One region of the Pantoea sp. F_5 genome, then DNA from elsewhere that is predicted to be linked to it. Evidence: riboswitches for the same ligand, from Rfam matches in the RefSeq annotation. Region 1 holds a riboswitch; each other region holds the start of a gene.
The links. A riboswitch is a leader RNA that binds a small molecule or an ion and turns the genes downstream of it on or off. The one in region 1 is predicted to bind thiamine pyrophosphate.
Positions count from the first base shown of each region.

Region 2: linked by a shared signal. The riboswitch ahead of thiB (thiamine ABC transporter substrate binding subunit) and the one ahead of thiC (phosphomethylpyrimidine synthase ThiC) in region 1 are both predicted to bind thiamine pyrophosphate.
Region 3: linked by a shared signal. The riboswitch ahead of F3I44_RS18515 (FAD-dependent oxidoreductase) and the one ahead of thiC (phosphomethylpyrimidine synthase ThiC) in region 1 are both predicted to bind thiamine pyrophosphate.
Region 4: linked by a shared signal. The riboswitch ahead of tenA (thiaminase II) and the one ahead of thiC (phosphomethylpyrimidine synthase ThiC) in region 1 are both predicted to bind thiamine pyrophosphate.

Region 1 is NZ_VWUO01000031.1:4,327-10,205, forward strand. Features, by position in the region: gene hupA (nucleoid-associated protein HU-alpha) at 1-259, opposite strand, end outside; gene F3I44_RS23050 (YjaG family protein) at 448-1,038, opposite strand; gene nfi (deoxyribonuclease V) at 1,102-1,770, opposite strand; gene hemE (uroporphyrinogen decarboxylase) at 1,773-2,840, opposite strand; gene nudC (NAD(+) diphosphatase) at 2,881-3,651, opposite strand; gene rsd (sigma D regulator) at 3,741-4,247, shown strand; TPP riboswitch at 4,401-4,501, shown strand; gene thiC (phosphomethylpyrimidine synthase ThiC) at 4,589-5,879, shown strand, end outside.
Region 2 is NZ_VWUO01000005.1:142,484-148,362, forward strand. Features, by position in the region: gene F3I44_RS08930 (MFS transporter) at 1-774, opposite strand, end outside; gene sgrR (HTH-type transcriptional regulator SgrR) at 1,028-2,689, shown strand; TPP riboswitch at 2,725-2,827, shown strand; gene thiB (thiamine ABC transporter substrate binding subunit) at 2,874-3,860, shown strand; gene thiP (thiamine/thiamine pyrophosphate ABC transporter permease ThiP) at 3,836-5,443, shown strand; gene thiQ (thiamine ABC transporter ATP-binding protein ThiQ) at 5,430-5,879, shown strand, end outside.
Region 3 is NZ_VWUO01000016.1:40,800-46,678, forward strand. Features, by position in the region: gene F3I44_RS18480 (fimbrial protein) at 1-32, opposite strand, end outside; gene F3I44_RS18485 (hypothetical protein) at 473-742, opposite strand; gene F3I44_RS18490 (thioredoxin domain-containing protein) at 1,060-1,602, shown strand; gene F3I44_RS18495 (ASCH domain-containing protein) at 1,826-2,239, shown strand; gene F3I44_RS18500 (HesA/MoeB/ThiF family protein) at 2,249-3,217, opposite strand; gene F3I44_RS18505 (thiazole synthase) at 3,227-3,985, opposite strand; gene thiS (sulfur carrier protein ThiS) at 3,988-4,185, opposite strand; gene F3I44_RS18515 (FAD-dependent oxidoreductase) at 4,169-5,113, opposite strand; TPP riboswitch at 5,245-5,364, opposite strand; gene F3I44_RS18520 (helix-turn-helix transcriptional regulator) at 5,511-5,825, opposite strand; gene F3I44_RS18525 (alkene reductase) at 5,842-5,879, opposite strand, start outside.
Region 4 is NZ_VWUO01000010.1:144,119-149,997, reverse strand. Features, by position in the region: gene F3I44_RS14985 (ABC transporter substrate-binding protein) at 1-236, opposite strand, end outside; gene F3I44_RS14980 (ABC transporter permease) at 260-1,015, opposite strand; gene F3I44_RS14975 (ABC transporter ATP-binding protein) at 1,012-1,752, opposite strand; gene tenA (thiaminase II) at 1,749-2,450, opposite strand; TPP riboswitch at 2,520-2,622, opposite strand; gene F3I44_RS14965 (6-phospho-beta-glucosidase) at 2,728-4,158, opposite strand; gene ascF (PTS cellobiose/arbutin/salicin transporter subunit IIBC) at 4,195-5,661, opposite strand.

The DNA of each region.
Region 1 (5,879 bases):
CTTTCAGCGCTTTACCAGACACGAATGCCGGTACGTTTGCTGCAGCGATTTTGATCTCTTTGCCAGTCTGCGGGTTACGACCGGTACGCTCAGCGCGGTGGTTCACTTTAAAAGTACCAAAACCAACCAGTTGTACAGCATCACCATCTTTCAGAGACTCAGTGATCGCAGCCAGAGTAGATTCCAGCGCTGCCTTTGCCTGGGTTTTAGACAGGTCAGCTTTTTCTGCGATCACATCAATCAGTTGAGTCTTGTTCATAAGTTATCCTTAAAGTGTATTTATCGCTTGCTAAGCAACGAGTGCGAGGGAAAAGCCATATTCTGGCACTCTTCTGCCTGCACGCACCGATAGCCACAATTTTCAGCCCCCCAAATGTAGACCAGACAGGGGGCCAATGTGAAGCCTTCAGGCGCGCTAATTCGGGCCTGAAGTCACGTTTTATCGCCTTACTGCTGGAAATTTATACCAATGTTACTAATTCCCGCTTCACGCAGGTCAGATCGCAGACCTTTAATCAATTCAAGGTCGCGCTCTTCACACTCCGCCAGCAGACGGAAAATCTCCCACTGGAGGTCCCACTCATCGATGATAGCCGGGTTTTCACGCAGCTCTTCATCGGTCATTTCGCGTCCAGCCTGGGTCATCTCCAGCATAGCGACGGTAGTAATTGAGGTCTCGCTGACTTCAATAGCATGCTCAAGCGTTTCGCCGCTCAGCTGCGCATGGACAACTTCGCTTAATGCCACACAGGCATCAATAGCCGGATAAACGCCATAAACCTCAAATGCATCACCATCAGGAATAGCGGCTTCGAGCTTTTCCAGCTGACTGTCGAAGTTAATCTTCGCATCTTTGACCGTCAGGTTTTCCCAGATCAGATCAAGAATCCGGCGATAGAGTGCCGGATCGGCAAATTCAGTCTGCTCGCAGAATGCGCGATAGTTGGGATACATACGTTCGCACAGGCAGGCCATAAAAGTCAGGTGCTGCCAGCTTTCCAGCTTCGCCAGACGCAGATGAACGGGGTTCTGTAACATAAAGGTGGCTCTTATTCGTTTCTCTGGCCGCAGTGTAACTGCAAAACCGCAGCACAAACAGTGTTAAAGCGCGTTTTGCCAGCGCTGGAAAGCGGTTCGGTTAGAGGCAACCGCATCGGCCCAGCGGGTCGGTTCCGGCAACCGGTAACCGCGCGTACAGTTTTCGACCCACTGCAGCGCCGTATCCAGGCTGACACGATGACCAGTGGCGACAAACAGCGGATTACAACGCAGCTTGCTGCGCCATACCCAGCCTATCTGCTCACCTTTGTCGATCAGCGGCTGACGGCTGCCAGGCTGCGCATCCAGATCGTCAAAACGTCCGCAGAGACGACTTTTCGCAACACCGATAGTGGGCACATCGATCAGCAGGCCGAAATGCGATGCGACGCCCAGCCGTCTTGGATGCGAAATACCGTGTCCATCCACAAACAGCAGATCAGGCTTTTGCTCCAGCATCTGCCAGGCAGCCATCAGCGCCGGATATTCACGGAAGGAGAGAAAGCCCGGAATATAGGGCATGGTGGTCTCAACGCGCGCGATGCGATGCTCCACCAGTTTTAACGAGGGATATTCCAGTATCACCATCGCCGCCCGCGTGACGGTGCCGTCCTGCTCAAACCCAACGTCTGCCCCGCCAATAAAGCGGGGCGGCAGAACGTCAAAGTCATCTTCACGCACCACGTCAGCGGCGCGTTGTAACTGCTCAGCGCGAAGTGCGGCAATGTCCATCATTACTCCTGATGCCAGGGACGTGATAAACGATGCACAGCGTCAACAAAGACACCGGCATTTTCGGGCGGAACGTCCTGATGAATGCCATGCCCCAGATTAAAGACGTGACCAGTGCCTGAGCCAAAACGCTCCAGAATAGCGGCCACCTCCTGTTCGATACGTTCAGGTGCCGCATAGAGCATAGAGGGATCCATGTTGCCCTGCAGCGCAACTTTGTCGCCTACGCGACGGCGTGCATCATCAATATCGGTGGTCCAGTCGAGACCCAGCGCATCACATCCGGTGGCAGCCATCGCTTCCAGCCATTGTCCGCCGCCTTTGGTAAAGAGCGTTACCGGCACGCGGCGGCCATCGTTTTCACGCAGCAGTCCATCGACAATCTTGTGCATGTAGTGCAGGGAGAATTCGCGATAGTCACGACCGGTTAGCACGCCGCCCCAGGTATCAAAGACCATGACGGACTGCGCACCGGCGCGGATCTGAGCGTTAAGATAGAGAATGACGCTGTCGGCCAGCTTATCCAGCATCGCATGCAGCGTCGCCGGATCGGCATACATCATCTTCTTAATTTTGGTAAACGCCTTGCTGCTGCCGCCTTCCACCATGTAGGTGGCCAGCGTCCACGGACTGCCGGAGAAGCCAATCAGCGGCAGATCGCCATTCAGGTTCTTACGGATGGTGCGCACCGCATTCATCACATAGCCCAGCTCCATTTCTGGATCGGGCACCGGCAAACGCTCAACGTCAGCGCGGCAGGTCACAGGGTTAGAGAAACGGGGGCCTTCGCCGGTTTCAAAGTAGAGACCCAATCCCATCGCATCCGGAATGGTCAGGATGTCACTGAAGAGGATGGCGGCATCCAGCGGATAACGGCGCAGCGGCTGCAGGGTCACTTCACAGGCCAGCTCGGCGTTTTTACACAGCGACATGAAATCACCCGCCTGGGCGCGTGTCGCTTTGTACTCCGGCAAATAGCGCCCGGCTTGTCGCATCATCCATACCGGCGTGACATCAACTGGCTGACGTAACAGGGCACGCAAATAACGATCGTTCTTCAGTTCACTCATCTCAACACTCTCTCAATAACAGGCGTGTAGTGTAGCACTTTCACGCTTCGGCGCGGCACAGGGCGACGGTATCTTCAATCAGGCGGCGTGCCACGGTGCCTGGCGGTGGCAGTAAAGGCAGCGCATCAAAACGGAACCAGGCGGCATCCAGCAGTTCTTTGCCGTCGTGTTGCAGATCGCCGCTGTCATACTCCGCCATGAACGCTGTCATCAGCGATTGCGGGAAGGGCCACGGCTGGGAGGTCACATAACGGACATTTTTGACGCGGATATTACTCTCTTCCATCACTTCCCGGGCAACGGCCTGCTCCAGCGTCTCGCCGACCTCCACAAAACCGGCCAGCACGGTGTAGACCTTGTTGCGATGGCGGGCATGATTCGCCAGCAGGATTTCATCGCCGCGACGGATAGCCACAATGATGCAGGGCGCGATCTGCGGATAGTAACGCTCACGGCAATGGCTGCAGAGACAGGCAAATTCATGTTTGCTGTGGTGCATCTCATGTCCGCAGTAGCCGCACCAGCGATGAGAGCGGTAGAACTCCGCCAGCTGTACACCGCGACCCACCAGCTGAAACAGCTCCACATCCTGATCGATCAGCTGTCGCACGGAGAACATATCGGCGGAACGCGGCTCACAAATCAGCCAGACTTTTTCGCCCTGCCATTCACCAATGGTCCGGGCCTTACTGCCGGTTAAACCGAATTTTTCGGCGTTTCCGTGGGGTAAATCACCTTGTGGCAACCAAAGTTTCTGTTCATGGCTGACAATCCACCATCCAGCGTCTACGCTTGAGATTTCGCATTGCATTTATTTCGTCATCCTTAGCGTCAACTCGCACGCTGAAGCCCTGATGTTAAGTGTGTAGATAAACAACTATAACTCACATGGAGTTAGATATGCTTAACCAGTTAGACGTCCTGGCTGAACGCGTAGGTGGCAGTAATGAACTGGTCGATTCGTGGCTTGAAGCGCGTCGCCAGCTACTGGTGACCTATTATCACCTGGTCGGTCTTAAACCTAAAAAAGAGGCGCTGACGCGTCTTGATGAGCAGGCACTCGACAACTTCTGTCACGGCCTGGTCGACTATCTTTCTGCCGGCCACTTCAGTATCTATGAGCGCGTGATCAGTGAAATGAGTGGCGACAGCCCGATGATCGCCGCCGCGCAGCTTTACCCTCCGCTGGAGGCAAACACTGAGCGTCTGATGCAGCTGTATGACGGTCACCTGCAGCAGGCGATTGACGATGAGAACTGCATGACCTTCCAGCAGGCTCTCTCTGAAGTGGGCGAAGTGCTGGAATCACGCTTTACGCTGGAAGATAAGCTGATCCAGCTAGCCTGGGATAATCAGCTTGCTACGCCGCCAGTGGCGAATGACAGCCATATCGCCCGCCCGGCTTAATGGTTAACGACGGCAAAGGGCTTGAGATTATCCCGTAGCCCTTTTATGCTGAACAGGTTCTGAGGAACAAACGCTAAAGAAATTTTTCTTATTTATGCGTTGAAATATAGGGTTTTTACGCCAGCGTCTGTTATCAGACACGCGCGTGAAAACCGCTTCTTGTCGGAGTGCCCAGCTGGGCTGAGACCGTTAATTCGGGATCCGCGGAACCTGACCAGGTTAGAACCTGCGTAGGGAACAAGAGTAAAACTTCTCTGTATGCCAGCATGCCTGTGCTGTCTGTACGGTTACTCCTTCCGAACTCCGGACAAGCATCGTTCCCCCTTAACAGGAAGATTGCTATGTCTGACCCAAAAATGTCCCGTCGTGAACAGCGTGCCCAGGCGCAGGAATTTATTAATTCCCTGCAAAGCGGCAGTGCTTTTCCCCAGTCCCGTCGCATCTGGATTACCGGCAGCCGGGAAGATATTCGCGTGCCCATGCGTGAAATCACCCTAAGCCCGACCCATATCGGCGGCAGCAAAGAACAGCCTCTCTATGAGCAAAATGAAGCGGTGCCGGTCTATGATACGGCAGGTGCGTATGGCGATCCCGCGGCACAGATTGATGTGCATCGCGGTCTGGAAAAGCTGCGCGCACACTGGATTGCTGAACGCGACGACAGTGAGCTTCTCGAACAGAACAGCTCGGGCTATACCCAGCAGCGGCTGGCTGACGAGGGGCTGGATCACCTGCGCTTCGATCACCTGCCAACACCGCGCCGCGCCCGTGCAGGCCGCCGTGTCACGCAACTGCACTATGCCCGTCAGGGCATGATTACCCCGGAGATGGAGTTCATCGCCCTGCGGGAAAACATGGGCCGTGAGCGAATCCGCAGTGAGGTGCTGCTGCAACAGCATCCGGGGCACAGTTTTGACGCACATCTGCCAGCCGATATCACACCCGAGTTTGTCCGTCAGGAGGTCGCTGCCGGACGCGCCATTATCCCTGCCAATATTAATCACCCTGAATCGGAACCGATGATCATTGGCCGCAACTTCCTGGTTAAGGTCAACGCCAATATCGGTAACTCGGCAGTTACCTCTTCTATCGAGGAAGAAGTGGAAAAGCTGGTCTGGTCGACTCGCTGGGGTGCCGACACGGTGATGGATCTCTCAACCGGCCGTTATATTCATGAAACGCGCGAATGGATTTTGCGCAACAGCCCGGTGCCCATTGGTACCGTGCCGATCTATCAGGCGCTGGAAAAAGTGAATGGCGTGGCCGAGGCGCTGAACTGGGAAATATTCCGGGACACGCTACTGGAGCAGGCGGAACAGGGCGTCGATTACTTCACTATCCACGCGGGCGTTCTGCTGCGTTATGTTCCGATGACGGCGAAACGTCTCACCGGTATTGTGTCTCGGGGTGGATCGATCATGGCCAAATGGTGCCTGTCCCACCATCAGGAGAGCTTCCTGTATCAGCACTTCCGTGAGATTTGTGAAATCTGCGCCGCTTACGATGTCTCCCTGTCGCTGGGCGATGGCCTTCGTCCGGGTTCGATTCAGGATGCCAACGACGAGGCGCAGTTTGCCGAACTGCGAACCCTGGGTGAACTGACGCGTATTGCCTGGGAGTATGACGTTCAGG
Region 2 (5,879 bases), on a different contig from region 1:
CCCCATCAGCAGACCGGCCAGCTTCTCCGGCAGCCCCAGCGTGGTGCTGATATAGAGCGGCATATCGATGATATACATCGTGTTGCAGGTCCACATCACGACGGAGGCGATGAAGAGCAACCGCACATCCCGATCGCGCCAGCCGCTTATCGGTAGCCCGCCGCTTTGCATCAGCGGCTGCGTGCGTGGCACAGACGGCAGCGTGAACCAGACCAGCAGGATACAGATCAGAAACAGTGCGGCAGCCACCATAAACAGCGTCACAAAACCGTAGTTCAGCGCCAGCGCGAAGGACAGCGGTGGCCCGATTACCCACGCCAGCGACAGCTGCGCACGCATCACCGAACTGAACATCACCGCTTCACGCGCTGACTGATCGGCATACTCCCGCGCCAGCGCAAACAGCTGAGGCATAGAGACGCTGGCCAGCGCCGACAGCAGCACACCCAGCGTCAGCAGGGTCAGATAGTGGCGGGTAAAGGCAAACAGCAGCGCATTCACCAGCGCCATCAGGCAGCAAAAGAGAATGATATGACGACGATCGCCGACGCTGTCTGAGCGCTTAGCCACCAGCATACTCACCACGATACCGGCCACCGCATTGATGGTAAAAAACAGCCCGACCCAGAAGGGCCGCGCCTGCACCTCGCGCGTCAGAAACAGGCTGAGCGTCGGTGCCTGTAATGCGCCCGCGATACCCAGCATGAACGAGGCGACCATAAAAGCGAGGTAAACCGGATTGATGCGGCGCTGCCGCGTTAACAGCGATTTCATAGCGAAATCCCTTTCAGAACAAACAGAGGGGAAAAAGAAGGGTAGACGATACCGCGCAACATGAAAAAAGCCAGCAGAGATCATCTGCTGGCGGTGTAAATGCACCCTACTCAGAAAAGCACTCCACTGAACAGCGAAGTGAGGGTCGAACGCCATTCATTGCTGAATGCCTCCCGCTCTTCCCATAGCGCAAAGTTTGCTCTTAAAATGAGGTAGAAAAAACAGAGCGCTTTTTACCAGGAGTTCCCCTTTTATGTCATCATCACGTCTGAAGCAGCAGTTCATTCGCCTGTGGCAGAGCTGCAAGGGGCAATCGCAGGAGATTACCCTCAATGAACTGGCTGATCTGCTGCATTGCTCCCGACGTCATATGCGTAATCTGCTCAACCGGATGCAGGCTGCTGGCTGGCTGATCTGGCAGGCGGAAGCCGGGCGCGGCAGACGTTCGCAGCTCTCCTTCTGCTATACCGGCCTGGCGTTGCAGCAGCAGCGTGCTGAGGATCTGCTGGAACAGGATCGCATCGATCAACTGGTCCAGCTGGTGGGCGATAAAAACCAGGTGCGGCAGATGATTGGGGCGCACCTGGGACGCAGTTTCCGCCAGGGCAAGCATATCCTGCGGGTGCTCTACTATCGTCCGCTGCTTAACCTGCTACCCGGTTCAGCACTGCGGCGCTCGGAAACGCATATTGCCCGCCAGATTTTTAATGGCCTGACCCGGATAAATGAGGAAAACGGGGAAATCGAGCCTGATATTGCACACCACTGGCAGCAGACCTCTCCGCTTCACTGGCGTTTCTTTGTGCGTCCGGCGATTCGCTTCCATCACGGCAGAGAACTGGAGATGGAGGATGTGCTCGCCACGCTGGAGCGTCAGCGCTCCCATCCTCTCTTTTGCCATATAGAGCAGATTGACTCACCTGCCCCCTGGACGCTGGACATTCGTTTAAGCCAGCCTGACGAGGGTTTACCCTGGCTGCTGGGCAGCGTCAGTGCGATGATCCTGCCGCGCGAATGGCCGACGCTGCGGGATTTTGCCCGCCAGCCGGTTGGCACGGGTCCTTACCGGGTGATACGCAATCAGGAGAGCCAGCTGAAGATCGAAGCGTTTGATGACTACTTCGGGTTTCGCGCCCTGATTGACGATGTCTCTATCTGGGTACTGCCCGACATCAGCGATGAACTGGTCTATGCCGGTGTCCGTCTGCAGGGTGACAGCATTGATGAGATTCAGGAGGAGAGCCGCCTTGAAGAGGGCTGCTACTATCTGCTGTTCGATCAGCGTTCAGAGCAGGGTCGCAACGAGGCGGTACGGCGCTGGGTCAGTTACCTCTTTAACCCCATCGCTCTGCTCAATCATGCCGGTGTTGGTTATCAGCGTTACTGGTTTCCGGCGTATGGCCTGCTGCCGCGCTGGCATCACCGGCGCGACCTGACGCCAGTGGAAAAACCGCCCGGCTTAACCCACCTGACGCTGACCTGGTACAGCCAGCACGTGGAGCATGAAGGCATCGCTAATGCGCTGCGTCCGCTGCTGGCAGCGCATGGCGTCACGCTGGAGACCCGTGAGATTAGCTACGAAAGCTGGTATCAGGGCGACGCGGAAAGTGATATCTGGCTGGGCAGCGTAAACTTCACCCTGCCGCTGAATTATTCGCTGTTCGCGCAGCTTTATGAGATTCCGCTACTGCATCACTGTTTGCCGATCGACTGGCACGGCGATGCGGCCCGCTGGCGCGAGAAAACCCTGCCGCTGGCCGAATGGAGCAAACAGCTGGTTGAAGAAGCCGGTCTGCATCCGCTGTTTCACCACTGGCTGCTGCTGGAAGGCCAGCGCAGTATGCGCGGTGTGCGGATGAATACCCTGGGCTGGTTTGATTTTAAATCAGCCTGGTTTGCGCCACCGGCGCTGTGACGCTTTCGCCCTGGCGCTGAAATGACTAGAATGTGATGTTCTCAACGGGGTGCGGCCTGCCACAAGCAAGCCGCTGAGAGAGACCCGTCGAACCTGATTCGGTTAATACCGACGTAGGGATTTGAGAGGCCTCTGTGCTCAGATCCTTTGCGACTCATCCCCTATTCTCCTGAAGGAGCGCAAAGTGTTAAACAAAGTTCTGCCGGTGCTGCTGTTACTCTCCGCCCCCGTTCTGGCGGCTAAGCCGGTTCTCACGGTCTACACCTACGACTCCTTCTCCGCCGACTGGGGCCCTGGCCCGGCGGTTAAAAAAGCCTTTGAAGCCCAGTGCAACTGCGCGCTTAAATTCGTCACGCTGGAAGATGGCGTCTCGCTGCTGAACCGCGTCCGCATGGAAGGCAAAAACAGTAAAGCGGATGTGGTGCTGGGGCTGGATAACAATCTGGTGCAGGCCGCGCAGAAAACCGGCCTGTTTGCCGAAAGTCAGGTCGACACCTCGACATTAAAACTGCCCGATGACTGGCACAACACCACCTTCGTGCCGTTCGATTATGGCTACTTCGCCTTTGTCTATGATAAAACCCGGCTGAAAAATCCGCCAGAAAGCCTGAAAGCGCTGGTCGACAGTCCGGAGAAGTGGCGGGTGATCTACGAAGATCCCCGCACCAGCACGCCCGGCTTAGGTCTGCTGCTGTGGATGCAGAAGGTCTATGGCGATCAGGCTCCTCAGGCCTGGCAAAAGCTGGCGCAGAAAACCGTGACGGTGACGAAGGGCTGGAGTGAAGCCTATGGCCTGTTCCTCAAGGGCGAAGGCGATCTGGTGCTGAGCTACACCACCTCACCGGCTTATCACATCATCGAAGAGAAGAAAGAGAACTACGCTGCCGCGTCCTTTGCCGAAGGACACTATCTGCAGGTTGAAGTGGCCGCGCAGTTAGCCAGCAGCAAACAGCCAGCGCTGGCGCAGCAGTTCATGACGTTTATGGTTTCGCCTGCGTTCCAGCGCACCATCCCCACCGGCAACTGGATGTACCCGGTGATCGACACGCCACTGCCTGCCGGTTTCGCGGCGCTTACTGTGCCTTCTACCGCCCTGCAGTTCTCGCCGGAAGAGGTTGCCAGCCAGCGCTCGGGCTGGATTAGCCAGTGGCAACGCGCCGTCAGCCGCTGATGCCGCGCTGGCTGATTCCCGGTTCCCTCGCCACAGCGTTATTGACACTTGTGGCGTTTCTGGCCTTCGGCGCACTATGGCGCGCCGCGCCGGACACGGACTTACGTGGCGTGCTGCAGGATGACTACCTGCATCACGTTATCGCGTTCTCTTTCGCTCAGGCGCTGCTCTCCGCCCTGCTGTCGCTGCTGCCTGCAGTGCCGCTGGCGCGGGCGCTCTATCGACGTCGTTTCCCAGGCCGCCAGCTGCTGCTGCGCCTGTGTGCCATGACGCTGGTGCTGCCGGTACTGGTCGCGGTGTTTGGGCTGCTGACCGTCTACGGTAGCAATGGCTGGCTGGCGTATCTGTGCCAGCTGCTCGGCATCGGTTATTACTTCTCGCCCTATGGCCTGTCGGGCATCTTGCTGGCGCACGTCTTCTTTAACCTGCCGCTGGCGACCCGCCTGATGTTGCAGGCGCTGGAGAGCATCCCGGCGGAACAGCGTCAGCTGGCGGCACAGCTCGACCTGCGCGGCTGGCACCATTTTCGTCTGCTGGAGTGGCCGTGGCTGCGGCGTCAGCTGCTGCCGACCGGCGCGCTGATCTTTATGCTCTGTTTCGCCAGCTTTGCCACCGTGCTGTCGCTGGGCGGCGGTCCGCAGGCCACCACCATTGAGCTGGCGATATTCCAGGCGCTGAGTTATGACTACGATCCCGGACGTGCGGCGCTGCTGGCGCTGATCCAGCTCGGCTGCTGTCTGACGCTGGTGCTACTCAGCCAGCGCTTCAGCAAAGCGATTCCCGCGGGAACCAGCCAGCTGAACGGCTGGCGCGATCCGCAGGATTCCCGTGCGGCACAGCTGATGGATGCGCTGCTGATCGGGCTGGCGCTGATCCTGCTGCTGCCTCCGCTGGCGGCGGTCATCGTCGATGGTCTGCACGGTGGAGTGCGAGGCGCGCTGGCACAGCCTGCACTATGGCAGGCCACTTTGACTTCATTGCGCATCGCCATCGGTGCCGGTCTGATCTGTGTGGTGCTGACCATGATGCTGCTGTGGAGCAGTCGGGAACTGCGTCTGCGTCAGCGTCCGGCGGCGGCACAGTTGATCGACACCAGCGGCATGCTGATACTGGCGATGCCAGGCATTGTGCTCGCCACCGGCTTTTTCCTGTTGTTCAACGCCACCATCGGCCTGCCCGAGTCGGCCGACGGGCTGGTGATCTTTACCAATGCGCTAATCGCTATTCCCTATGCGCTGAAAGTGCTGGAAAATCCGATGCGGGATGTCGCAGAGCGCTATGGCAGACTCTGCGATTCTCTGGATATCCACGGCTGGAACCGTCTGCGGCTGATTGAGCTGCGGGCGCTGAAGCGTCCGCTGGCTCAGGCACTGGCCTTTGCCTGCGTGCTGTCGATTGGTGATTTTGGCGTGGTGGCGCTGTTTGGCAGCGCCGACTTCCGCACGCTGCCGTTCTACCTTTATCAGCAGATTGGTGCCTATCGCGGCGCAGATGGCGCGGTCACTGCCCTGCTGTTGCTGCTGCTCTGCTTATTGCTGTTCACGCTAATGGAAAAATTACCAGGCCGCCATGCTGACACTTGATAACCTCACTTACCTTTATCAGCATCTGCCGATGCGCTTCAGCCTCAGTGCCACACGCGGCGAGCGCATCGCGATCCTCGGACCCAGCGGAGCCGGTAAAAGCACGCTGCTGAGCCTGATCGCCGGTTTCCTTCCGGTGAAACAGGGTACTCTGATCATTGACGGCCAGGCGCACACTCACAGCGTCCCGGCCAGACGGCCGGTTTCCATGCTGTTTCAGGAGAACAACCTGTTTCCGCACCTCAGCGTGCAGCAGAATATGGCGCTGGGACTGCATCCGGGATTAAAACTCAGCGCTAAGCAGCGTCAGCAACTGATGGTGCTCGCCGAGCAGGTGGGATTAGGCGATCTGCTGACCCGTCTGCCGGGCGAACTGTCGGGCGGACAGCGACAGCGCGTGGCACTGGCACGTTGTCTGCTGCGTGATCGTCCGGTG
Region 3 (5,879 bases), on a different contig from region 1:
GCCACTGGCAGAATACTTTTTCTGATATTCATCAAACCTGTCTCTTTTCAATACATGCAAAGTGGCTGGAATCAGCCACCTGATGGATAGATATGCATTTATAAAATGCGCCAACATAACAACCCGGTGTTTATTATGTTGACGTCATGTTACAGCACCCTATTTATATTAAAGGTAAACAGGCTGTTGAGTTACTTAAACAGACGAGATTTACCGACACATTTCTTGATTAGAATCAATTTCAGCCTGCGAGAATAATTAACTAAAAAATTTACACTTCATTTATGAGGTGATATTTTTTACTTTAAAGACAACTCTTATTAACGGTTGATATTTACTGACCCCAGAATGAGAACAAATTGCTGAATGGTCAGTAAAGCAACGCAGGAATAATCATGTTGAATGAGCGTTGATCAGGGTCTGACGCTTCGATCTCAGTGCGGATATATCCTGGCGCGGGTCAGTCCTCACCCTAAAGCCGATCATGATCCATTGGCGTGCGAAAAGCGTGACGTGCGGCAACCATCAACTGACTGGCTGTCACCGTGGTGGGAAGTCGAAGCAGAATTTTACTCGCCTGCCAGTAACAGAGCACCATGACCTCATCCTCCTCTTTTTCAGCCAGCTCATGCAGCCGGGCGCGCAGTGATAACACGTCAATACTCTGCTGATCATCCAGCATGTCAGAGATTGTCTTGTTAATGACGCGATGGAGAATTTTCCAGGTAAGATCAGTATGCAAAATTAACCTCTTCTAACGCTTATCGGCCCCAGGCAGACGATCAGCAGGCAAACAGCAGAAATGGCTTCATCATTCGGGCGAGCAAATTCTGCAGATAACTATAGCTGCTTGCAGTGGACGATGCAGATCCAGCTGTTGAGCATGCCAAGGCCGATAATTCTAACGATTAATGGCTCTGGCTGTCGCCTGTTACGCACGTCTCAGCTGCTGACTGCTGTTTTTTGTAACAATTACGGCTGATTCTCAACTGGCTGATGTGATGAGGATTTGCCAGGGTAATGACACTTCCCGTTCCGTTTATCGTTAAGGAGTTTTTGATGAGTCAGCATGCTGATATCCTGATCTGGGGCCACGGTCCCGCAATCTTTGAAGTCTTTCTGGAACCTACCTGCCCTTTTTCGGTTCGCGCGTTCAATAAATTCGACGCCTTACTGGCGCATGTGGGTGAAGAGAAGATGACCCTGAAGATTCGTCTGCAATCACAGCCGTGGCACCTCTATTCCGGCGTGATTGTGCGTTACATCCTTGCCGCCGCCAGCGACAGTAAAGAGGCGGCAAAGAAGGTAATGCAGGCAGTCGCCGATCATCGCGAAGAGTTTGAGTTCACCGATCACTGTACCGGCCCGAATCGCGATGCAACGCCGAACCAGATTCTGGCCCGCCTCAGAGAGTACAGCGGCGTAGATGCCAGCGCCGCGTTTGATCAGCCCGATCTGCAGAACGCGATTAAATGGCACTGCAAATATGCCCGCCAGAATGGTATTCATGTTTCACCGACCTTTATGGTGAATGGTCTGGTGCAGCCCGATATCAGTAGCGGTGACGACATTGAACACTGGGCGAGCTTTCTGAGGCGTTAGTTTTTGCGCGCGGCTGTGGCTGGCCGCGCCAGAGTATGCCTCTCCTTTGCGATCCAGCAAACACCCAAACCCAATATCCTGATAATTGAGCCTGTTTTCCCATGAGCAGGCCGGGTAAGCTGTAACGCTCCTGGCAGCATGTCAACCGCTGCTGCTTTATCTTAACGGCGACGCTGACCTGCATTTATCCCGGTCAGGCGCTTATTTCATTAAGGATTTGCGGATGTCGATGACGCAGGAACAACTGCAGGACAAATATCCGGGTGCATCCACAGATGCATTCGGTGATTCCCCGGAATTAGCTAACGAACTGGCAACGCTGATTATTGCCGGCAAGAAAGTCGCCTCCTGCGGTTCGTTACAGAGCTGGCAGGATCAGGAAGTCCTGCCTCAGCCGGGCGGCTACACCCTTGTTCTGAACGGCGAAAAACGGCCCGTCTGCGTGATTCGCACCACCGGACTGTTCCTGACGCGCTTTGACCGCGTCACGCCTGAGATGGCGATGCTGGAGGGTGAAGGCGATCTCAGCCTCGACCACTGGCGGCAGGAACATCAGCGTTACTTTGAACGTGAAGGCTATTTCCATAAGGAAATGGAGCTGATTTTCGAGACGTTCCAGCTGGTCGAAATTGTGTAAACCGGCAGGCTACAGCGTGTTTGCCGCCATCAGCGCCATCCGCGTGATCCCCCGTGCGGCAAGGTTCTCTGCCGCCTGAGCTGCACGCATTCCACTGGCACACACCAGCACCACGCGCCGATCGGACGGCGGCTGCCAGGCCGCTATCTGCTGCGGCAGAATGCGTAGCACCCGTTCGGCCACACTGACCGGCGCTTCTTCGGGACTGCGCAGTTCCACAATGCAATCGTCCTCACTGAGCATCAGCTTATCGATGAACGGGATGCCCGGTGCGTCAGGTTCAGGCGCATTATCAAAGCGGAATTGCCTGATGTGCCAGTCCACAAAGTCGCAGTGGATCATGCAGCCGAGCGGCGACGGGGTCAGTTTTAGCAATACGCTCAGCACCATCTGCGCCTGCATCGCGCCCAGCGTTGCTACCGCAGGCCCCATTACACCAGCCGTGTTGCAGTTACCCGACGCCTTCGGCAACTGAGGAAACAGCGCACGATAGCCAGGCGCACCGCCGCAGAATCCACCGACGTAACCTTTACGACCCAGCACCGAGGCGCAGATCAGCGGCAGACCGCGCGGAGAGCAGGCGTCGGAGAGTTGATAGGTGATGGCGAAGTTATCCGCCGCATCCACCACCAGATCGATCCCCTCCAGCGCCTGCGGCAGCTGACTGGCGCTCAACATCTGGGGATGCGCCTCAACGTGGCAGTCAGGATTTCGCTGCGCCAGCGCGCGCTGCGCGCAGATTGCTTTTGGCTGGCCCACATCTCCGATGCCAAACAGCGTCTGCCGGTGGAGGTTGTGCAGCTCAATCCGATCGCCATCGTAAAGCCGAATAAACCCCACGCCCGCGCCAGCCAGCAATGGCAGCAGCGTCGCGCTGAGTCCGCCCGCGCCCACCACCAGCACCCTTGCCCTGCTCAGGCGTTGTTGCCCCGCTTCACCAATCTCCGGCAACATGGTCTGTCGCTGATAACGCGTCATCGTTGCTCCTTAACTGAACTCTGCCAGACCAAAAATGGGGGTTGAGGCTGACGCCATATCGCGCTGCTCCATCAATCCTGCCTGAAACGCCTCGTGCCCGCCGTGGATCGCGGCAGCAAAGGCACCCGCCATCCGCACCGGATCGCGCGCTTTCGCCACCGCCGTGTTAAGCAGCACGCCATCAAAACCCATCTCCATCGCCTGCGCCGCCTGACCCGGCGCACCGATGCCCGCATCAATAATCAGCGGCACATCTTTAAACCACGCCCGCATGGCACGCAGCCCTTCGATATTGCGCAACCCCTGACCGGAACCAATTGGTGCGCCCCAGGGCATCAGCACTTCACAACCCGCTTCCAGCAGTTTCTCGCCAACAATCAGATCTTCGGTGGTGTAGGGAAACACCTGGAAGCCGTCAGCGCAGAGGATCCGCGCGGCTTCCACCAGCGCAAAGGGATCGGGTTGCAGCGTATCGGCATGACCAATCACTTCCAGCTTAATCCACGGCGTGTCGAAAAGTTCACGCGCCATCTGCGCCGTCGTTACCGCCTCTTTCACCGTATGGCAGCCTGCGGTATTCGGCAGAATCCGTTTGTTGAGCTGCTGCAACAGCGTGCGAAACGCACCGCCTTCGCTGCCTTCACGACGAAGGCTGACGGTAATGATCTCCGCACCTGATGCGTCAATAGCCTGATGCAGAACGTCTGGTGACGGATATCCGGCGGTGCCGAGCAGAAAGCGTGATTGCGGGGCAAATTGATAGAACATGGTTAACCTCCCTGCATCGGTGACAGGATTTCCAGCTGGTTGCCCGCCTCAAGCTGCTGGCTGGCATAACGGCTGCGAGGCACAAACTCACCGTTCAGCGCCGTGGCGACGGTACGCGGGTCGATCTGCTGCTCCGCCATAAGTTCAGCCAGCGTCATTGCGCTGGTTTCAATCGTGCGTCCATTAAGTTGAACTCGCATGAGTCATCTCCTGAGTGAGTTGCAGCATGAGTTTTTCAGCCATAATCGGGGCCAGTAAAAAGCCGTGGCGGTAGAGCCCGTTTAACGAGAAACGGCCATTTTCATAGCGGACCTCCGGCAGATTCTGGCAGTAGGCGGGACGCAGACCGGTGCCACTCTCCACGATGCGCGCTTCCGCCAGTGCCGGATGCAGACTGTAAGCCGCGCTCAGCAGCTCCATCATCGCCCTGGCGCTGATCGGGCTGCTGTCGTGACTTTCGACCATGGTGGCTCCGAGCATGAAGTGGTCTCCGGCACGCGGCACCAGATAGCAGGGAAAGCGCGGATGCAGCAGACGGACCGGACGGGAGAGCTGAACGTCATGCGTGTGCAGGATCAGCATTTCGCCCCGCACGGCGCGCAGAGCGGGCTGCTTATCAAGAGCATGGATGCCGCGGCAGTCGATGATTTTGCCGCCAGGTTTACCGCTGTGAAAGGGTACGCCAGCCTCCTGCAGTGTGACGCGCAGTTGCTGCAGTGCGCGGCGCGGATCAAGATGCGCCTCTGCGGCAAAGAACAGGCCGCGGGCAAAGCGATTTTCCAGCGCCGGTTCGATGTCACCGGGCGCGACCCACCGATGCTGCTCCGTCATGCTGGCGAAGCGGGTCAGTTCGCGACTGTCTCGCGGCGGCGCTACCACCAGTGTGCCCTGCTGCTCCACGCCATCAACGCGTTTCGCCCACCAGCTCGACGCATGCTGGCCCCATTCGATCACCTGTGGCGGCGCGCTTTCTGCTTCGCACCAGGGCGCAAGCATGCCCCCCGCCCAGTGTGAGGCTGCACGACAGTCAGGCTGCGTAATGACTTCAACGGTTTCTCCCCGCTCCCTGAGCAGTGTGGCGACACACAGCCCGGCAACGCCGCTGCCGAGCACCGACCAGCGGCTCATGGTGTCCACCGGAGAGGAAGAGAGTGATTAAGAATGAGATGTTTCACTTTGGCCTCGTTATCGGTTAACGAAGACCCGTGATACAGAGGGAATAGGCAAAGGCGTCGCGAACGCGCGCCTGCGGCAAGTATCGGATGTGATACCCGTCTTCCTACGCCAGTATCAACTGGGTCAGGTTCTAAGGGTCGCTAAGCCGCGCGCTGCGCTATTAGCCTCTCAGTCTCTCTGGCGAGACTCCCCTGACGGCTTTAGTTGTAAGTTAAGCGGGCAGCTTCGTCAAGCCGCGTGCATGAAGACGAGTCAGAAATTCGGGGGATATGTGCAGACTCTTGCTCTGAGTGCAAACACTCTGCATTCGCAGATGAGGAAAGAGAAAAATGCTAATACTGCAAGTGCCCTAAAGCGCCTGCAGCGATTGTGTCACCACGTCGGTTATTTCACGAATACGCGGTTCAGCGCGGCGATAATAGGTCCACTTCCCGACTTTGCTGGCTTCGACCAGTCCCGCATTGTGCAGGGCTTTCAGACATAACGAGGTAGCGGGCTGTGATAAGCCCGCCTTGTCCTGGATCAGGGTGGCACAGACGCCATACTGAGCGAAGGGATAGAGCTGCGAATAGCCCGCAAACGCTTCGTCAGGATTTTTAAGCCACTTCAGCACTGCCACTCGGGTCGGGTTGGACAGTAACTTCAGGGCATTTTCGGGGGACATGCCGCCTCACATAAGATCAGGATTGAAAAACAGGATAGTCAGTATAGCCTTTCT
Region 4 (5,879 bases), on a different contig from region 1:
GCTAAGTCCGCCTGCTTAGCGGCCACCAGACGCGGCGGTAGCGCGGGGTCGGAAGGCGGCACAATGTTAACCTCCAGACCCTCAGCGGCAAACGCACCGGTCTGCTGAGCCACCATAATGGGTGCATGATCGGGGTTGATATACCAGTCGAGCACCAGCGTCAGTTTTTCCATCGCCTGAGTCTGCGAGGTTAAGGCAGCGCTGAACAGCAGGACAATCAGGGGCGTTTTAGTCATAGGTTTTCTCATCAGTAGGGTCGTCAGTGTGGCTCGGGAGTCCAGGTAATCAGGCGGCGAAGCAGAAGATCGATAATCAGCCAGAGTGTCAGCGTCATCAGCACCAGAATAAACAGGGCGGCGAAACAGAGGTCGCTCTGCATCCGGGCGTTGGCATTCAGCATCACGTAGCCCAGCCCTTCAGCCGATCCGACCCATTCACCAATGATGGCACCAATCGGCGCGACGGCCGCTGCCATCCGTAAGCCCGAACCCAGGGCAGGCAGTGCGGCTAACAGCCGGACATGACGCAGTTGTGCTATGCGTGAAGCGCCCATCGTGCGAGCCAGATCGAGATAGCCGGGTGTTGCGCGACGCAGGCCATCAAAAAAAGCGGAGGTTACAGGAAAGAAGATCACCAGTACCGCCATCGCGACTTTGGCGCTCATGCCGAAGCCAAACCAGAGGACCAGCAGCGGTGCCAGGGCAAATACCGGTATCGCCTGGCTGGTGATCACCAGCGGCATCATCCAGCGCTGTAACCGCGGCGAAAAGGTCATGCCCAGTGCCAGCATCGCGCCCAGCAGCACGCCGAGCGCCATACCGCTGAGGATTTCAGTCAGGGTAATCAGGCTGTGATGGCTGAGATAGTCAGCGTTGTCCCACAGTGCGCTAGCAACCGCAGCGGGCGAGGGCAGCAGAAAGGCCGGAACGGAAGTGAGTGTGGCGAGCCACCACAGCGCAATCAATCCGGCAGAGAGCATGATTCCACGGCGAAGCGCGGCGAAACGTAATCTCATCCGCCCAGCCTGCTTAGCTGCTTCAGCAAAGTGGCCTGACTCTGGATCACGCTGATGTCGTCTGCTGCCCGTGGTGGCAGGCCCCGGAGTGGCGGGCAGGTATCAATGCCTGCTGCACCCATTACCAGCAGGTGATGACTGAGGCGACAGGCTTCCGCGGCATCATGAGTGATCAGCAGCACGGTATGACCGACCAGCACCTCTGCCGCCAGGGTCTGGATCTGTGTCCGGGTCAGTGCATCCAGCGCGGAGAAAGGCTCATCCATCAGCACAATCGGCTGACGGGTGTAGAGGGTACGCGCCAGCGCTACTCGCTGACGCATCCCGCCCGAAAGCGTCGCGGGTCGCGCACGGGCACAGTGGCTCAGTCCCACCCGTGCCAGCAGATGCTGCGCCAGGTCGCGATCGGCTTTCTTACCTTTCAGACGGCTGGCGAGGCAGACGTTCTGTTCCACCGTCAGCCACGGATAGAGCAAATCCTGTTGCCCCATCCAGGCGATGCGTCCGGCCAGCGGCAGACCATCGCTGCCGTTAATCTGTCCCGAAGTGGGCGGCGTCAGACCGGCAATCACCCGCATCAGGCTGCTTTTACCTACGCCGCTGGCACCCAGCAAAGCGGTAAATGCACCGCCGGCGATATCCAGATTAAGCTCGCTGAACAAGGGCCGCTGATCCAGCGTCAGGCAGAGCTGGCGAACGGAAATACCCGGCGGCACGGCATCATTCAACGGCTTCATGAGCTGACCCGCAGACAGTCAGCGTGATTAAGACCCATCTGCCAGAATGCGGCTTCCAGCCGGGTTGCGGTAGTAAAAATCTCCGACAGTGCGTTGATACGCTGTTCACCGGCGCGCTGCTGGGCCAGGGTTTCAAACAGCAACAGTGAGGAACCTACGCCCGCCAGGTAGGATTCATCGCCGTAATTCTCAATCCATGCGGCGTAAGGATTCCCCTCTAAGCGGGTCGCCGGATCGTCCAGTAGCCTCAGGCCGATTTCTGCATAACCGGCGACGCACGGCATCAGCGCCGTCATCAGCTCCAGCACATCTCCGGTGTGACCCACGTCCAGCACGTAACGGGTATAGTTGATTGTTTCCGTTGCCTCAGGTTCGCCTGCAACCGCCTCTTCGCTGATGCCCCATTGCTGGCAGTAAGCGAGATGCAGCGGCAGTTCGCTGACAATGGCGTTCAGCGATGCCGTCGCGCTGCGTAACGCAGCCGGTTCAGAGAGTTTACTGATCAACAGGCCCCACGCACGGGCGAAGTGCAGCAGGAAAAGATAATCCTGGGTGAGATAGTGGCGGAAAGCGGCGGGTGGCAGCGTACCCTGACCGAGCTGCTGCACAAAATTGTGTCTGACATAATCGTGCCATTGCGTGCCCGCCTGCTGGCGCAGACATCCATAAAAGCCAGTTTTGAAAAGCGGATGTAACATAGGATCTCCAGTAGCAGGGAGATCCGGGCATACGGTCTGGAACAGGGGATAGAGCAGGAGATGAGGCAGAAAAATCTGCCGACCCGTCCCTTCGCTGGCATGACCCAGATCAGGTTCAAAGGGTTCGGCTTGCGCCATCTCAGCCCATTGCAGGACACCCCTCGGAGGCATTCGTTATACGACAATTATTGCCGGAGCACAATGTATGCGTGAGCGTTCAGCTCCGGCACGGCTGATGCGGGACATGTCATTCAGATATGACTTTTATATGACAATGTCACGCAAGATCAGCCCCGTTACTGGCAATCACTTTCTTATACCACCAGAAAGATTTCTTCCGCGTGCGCGCCAGCGTGCCGTTGCCCAGATCGTCGCGGTCAACGTAGACGAAACCGTAGCGCTTGCTCATTTCACCGGTTGAGGCGGCAACCAGATCGATGCAGCCCCAGCTGGTGTAACCCATCACAGGCACGCCATCTTCAATGGCATCGCCCATGGCACGGATATGCTCCCGCAGATAGCTGATGCGATAGTCGTCATTGATCTCGCCATTCGCATCGATTTCATCGCGCGCGCCCAGTCCATTTTCTACCAGGAAAAGCGGCTTCTGATAACGGTCGTACATCATATTCATGGTGATGCGTAAGCCCAGCGGATCGATGCCCCAGCCCCACTCACTGCGTGGCACATGGGGATTGGTCAGGGATTTCACCACATTAGCAGCACTACTGTTCTGCTCGTTCATTTCCGCCGAGGCGCAGCGAGAGGCGTAATAACTGAACGAGACAAAGTCGACGCTATTTTTCAGGATTTCGGCATCGCCGTCAGCGATCTCAAGCGTGACGCCTTTTTCCCGGAACACGCGCGCAGCGTAAGCCGGATAAGCACCGCGTGCCTGCACATCAATGAAAAACAGGTTTTCACGATCCTTCTCCAGCGCTGCCCAGACATCCTCCGGTTTACTGGACCATGGATAGAAGTTGCCCCCTGCAAGCATACAGCCGACCTGATTCGCCGGGTTCACTTCATGCGCGATTCGCGTAACCAGCGCGCTGGCAACCAGCTCATGATGCGCCGCCTGATACTTCACCTGCTCCCTGTTTTCACCCGGCTCGAAGACCAGCCCCGCCCCGGAAAACGGGCTGTGCAGCAGGATGTTAATCTCGTTGAAGGTCAGCCAGTATTTCACCAGGCCATCAAACGCCTCGAAACAGCTGCGGGCATAGCGCGCAAAGAAGTCGACCATTTTGCGATTGCGCCATGAGCCATACTCGGTCACCAGATGCATCGGCACATCGAAATGACAGAGCGTAACCAGCGGTTCGATATTATATTTCCGGCACTCCTCAAAGACCGCGCGGTAAAAAGCGATGCCTTCCGGGTTGGGCGTCAGTTCGTCGCCGTTGGGATAGAGGCGGCTCCAGGCAATGGACGTGCGGAACACGCTGAACCCCATTTCCGCCATTAGTGCGATATCCTCCGGATAGCAGTGATAGAAATCGATGGCATCATGGCTGGGATAAAATTCATCATCACGCAGGGTAAAGCGCTTTTCCAGACCCAGTTTAACCGCCATACGGTGTGGGCCATGCGGGATCATATCGACGGTGGTTAAGCCCTTTCCGCCCTCACGAAAACCGCCTTCACTCTGGTTGGCGGCTAACGCGCCGCCCCATAAAAACCCTTGCGGGAACCTTGACTCAGACATGCAATCCTCTTTTCCGGGTCAGCGTGACCCTTTCCTTTAGTGGCTATTAATCGCGTTGGTGTGTTCAGTAACTGGCGCAGATTGCGCGGCGGTCGCGGATTCGGATTTGGTTTCAGTTTCCGCTTCAGGAATATCGTCAAACCCTAACAGCAGCGTCAGCACAAATGACAGCACGACAGACAACACCATGACGGCACCGACCCAGACGATACTCATGCGATTGCTGGGGTCAAAAAACTGGACGCTGGTAAACAGGCCGGGAGAGGCCATTGAGTGGCTGGCCAGCCCGCCAATGCCCGCGACTGCGCCGCAGATAAAACCGCTGATCAGACAGGCGATCAGCGGACGTTTCAGACGAACCGCCACACCATACAGCGCCGGTTCAGAAATACCGGCGATAATGGCTGAAGCCGCCGCTGCCAGCGCCGTCTGGCGCAGTTCACGGTTTTTTGTGCGAAACGCCACCGCCAGCGACGACCCGCCCAGCGACAGGTTGGCACCAATCTCTGACGGCATGACCATGCCCTCTTTGCCGGTTTCGGCAATGGTCTGGATGATGGTAGGCGTGAACACACGATGCATCCCGGTCATCACCAGCAGCGGCCAGATGGCACCCATAATCGCGACGGAAAGCCAGCCAAGATAGCCATGCACGGTGTAAACCAGCGCCGAAATTCCGCTGCCGATCCAGATGCCGATCGGGCCAATCAGCACAATCGCAATAGGGGCAGCAATCAGCACAATCAGCATCGGTTTCAGGAAGTTTTTCGTAACGGCGGGTGTAATACGGTCTACGCCGCGCTCAATGTGGGAGAGAATCCAGGTCATCACCAGTGCCGGGATCACCGTGTAGGTATATTTCACCGCGGTGACCGGAATGAAGGCGAACTCGACCGGCTGACCCTGCGCCGCTTTTGCCATCAGATCAACAAAATTGGGGTGAACCAGGACACCCGCAATGGCGATTGCCAGCGACATATTGGTTTTGAATTTCAGCGCCGCAGAGGCGGCCACCATAATCGGCAGGAAGAAGAATGCGCCGTCGCCAATCACGTTGAGGATCACCAGCGTTGACGAGCCTTTCTCAAACACGCCAGCCATATCCAGGATCATCGCCAGCAACTTCACCATGGAACCGCCAATAATCGCCGGGATCAGCGGCGACATGGTACCCACCAGCGCATCCAGAATGCCCGCGCCGATGCCTCGCAGGGTAATTTTGCGCTTCACCGGTTCAGTGGTTACCCCACCGGGCGATCCCAGTGCCAGTACCGCCTGATAAGCCTGAGAAACATTATTACCAATGATCACCTGGCACTGCGTGTCGTTGTGTACCACGCCCATGACACCTTTAATCGCTTTGAGGCGAGGATAGTCGACCTGAGTTTCATCTTTCACCACAAACCGCAGACGCGTCATGCAGTGAGTGACAGCTTCAATATTGGTGAGGCCGCCTAGCGCATTGACAATGGCGCGTGACACCTCGGCATAGTTCATGGGCATGATCGTTCTTCTCTGTAGGGTAAATCGGTTAGCATTTTTATGTTTTTAGCGGCTGCTATCAGTTAAATAGGAAACCGGTTTCACAAAATCATGAAGTGCTTTCTGTGAGCCGACAAGGGGATAAATCAGTCAGATTTATTTTTTGTGAACTTCATCACTCAGACGGATCAAGTATCTGCGCCAGCGGACAGGGTAAATATTTCCAACATTGAGAGGCT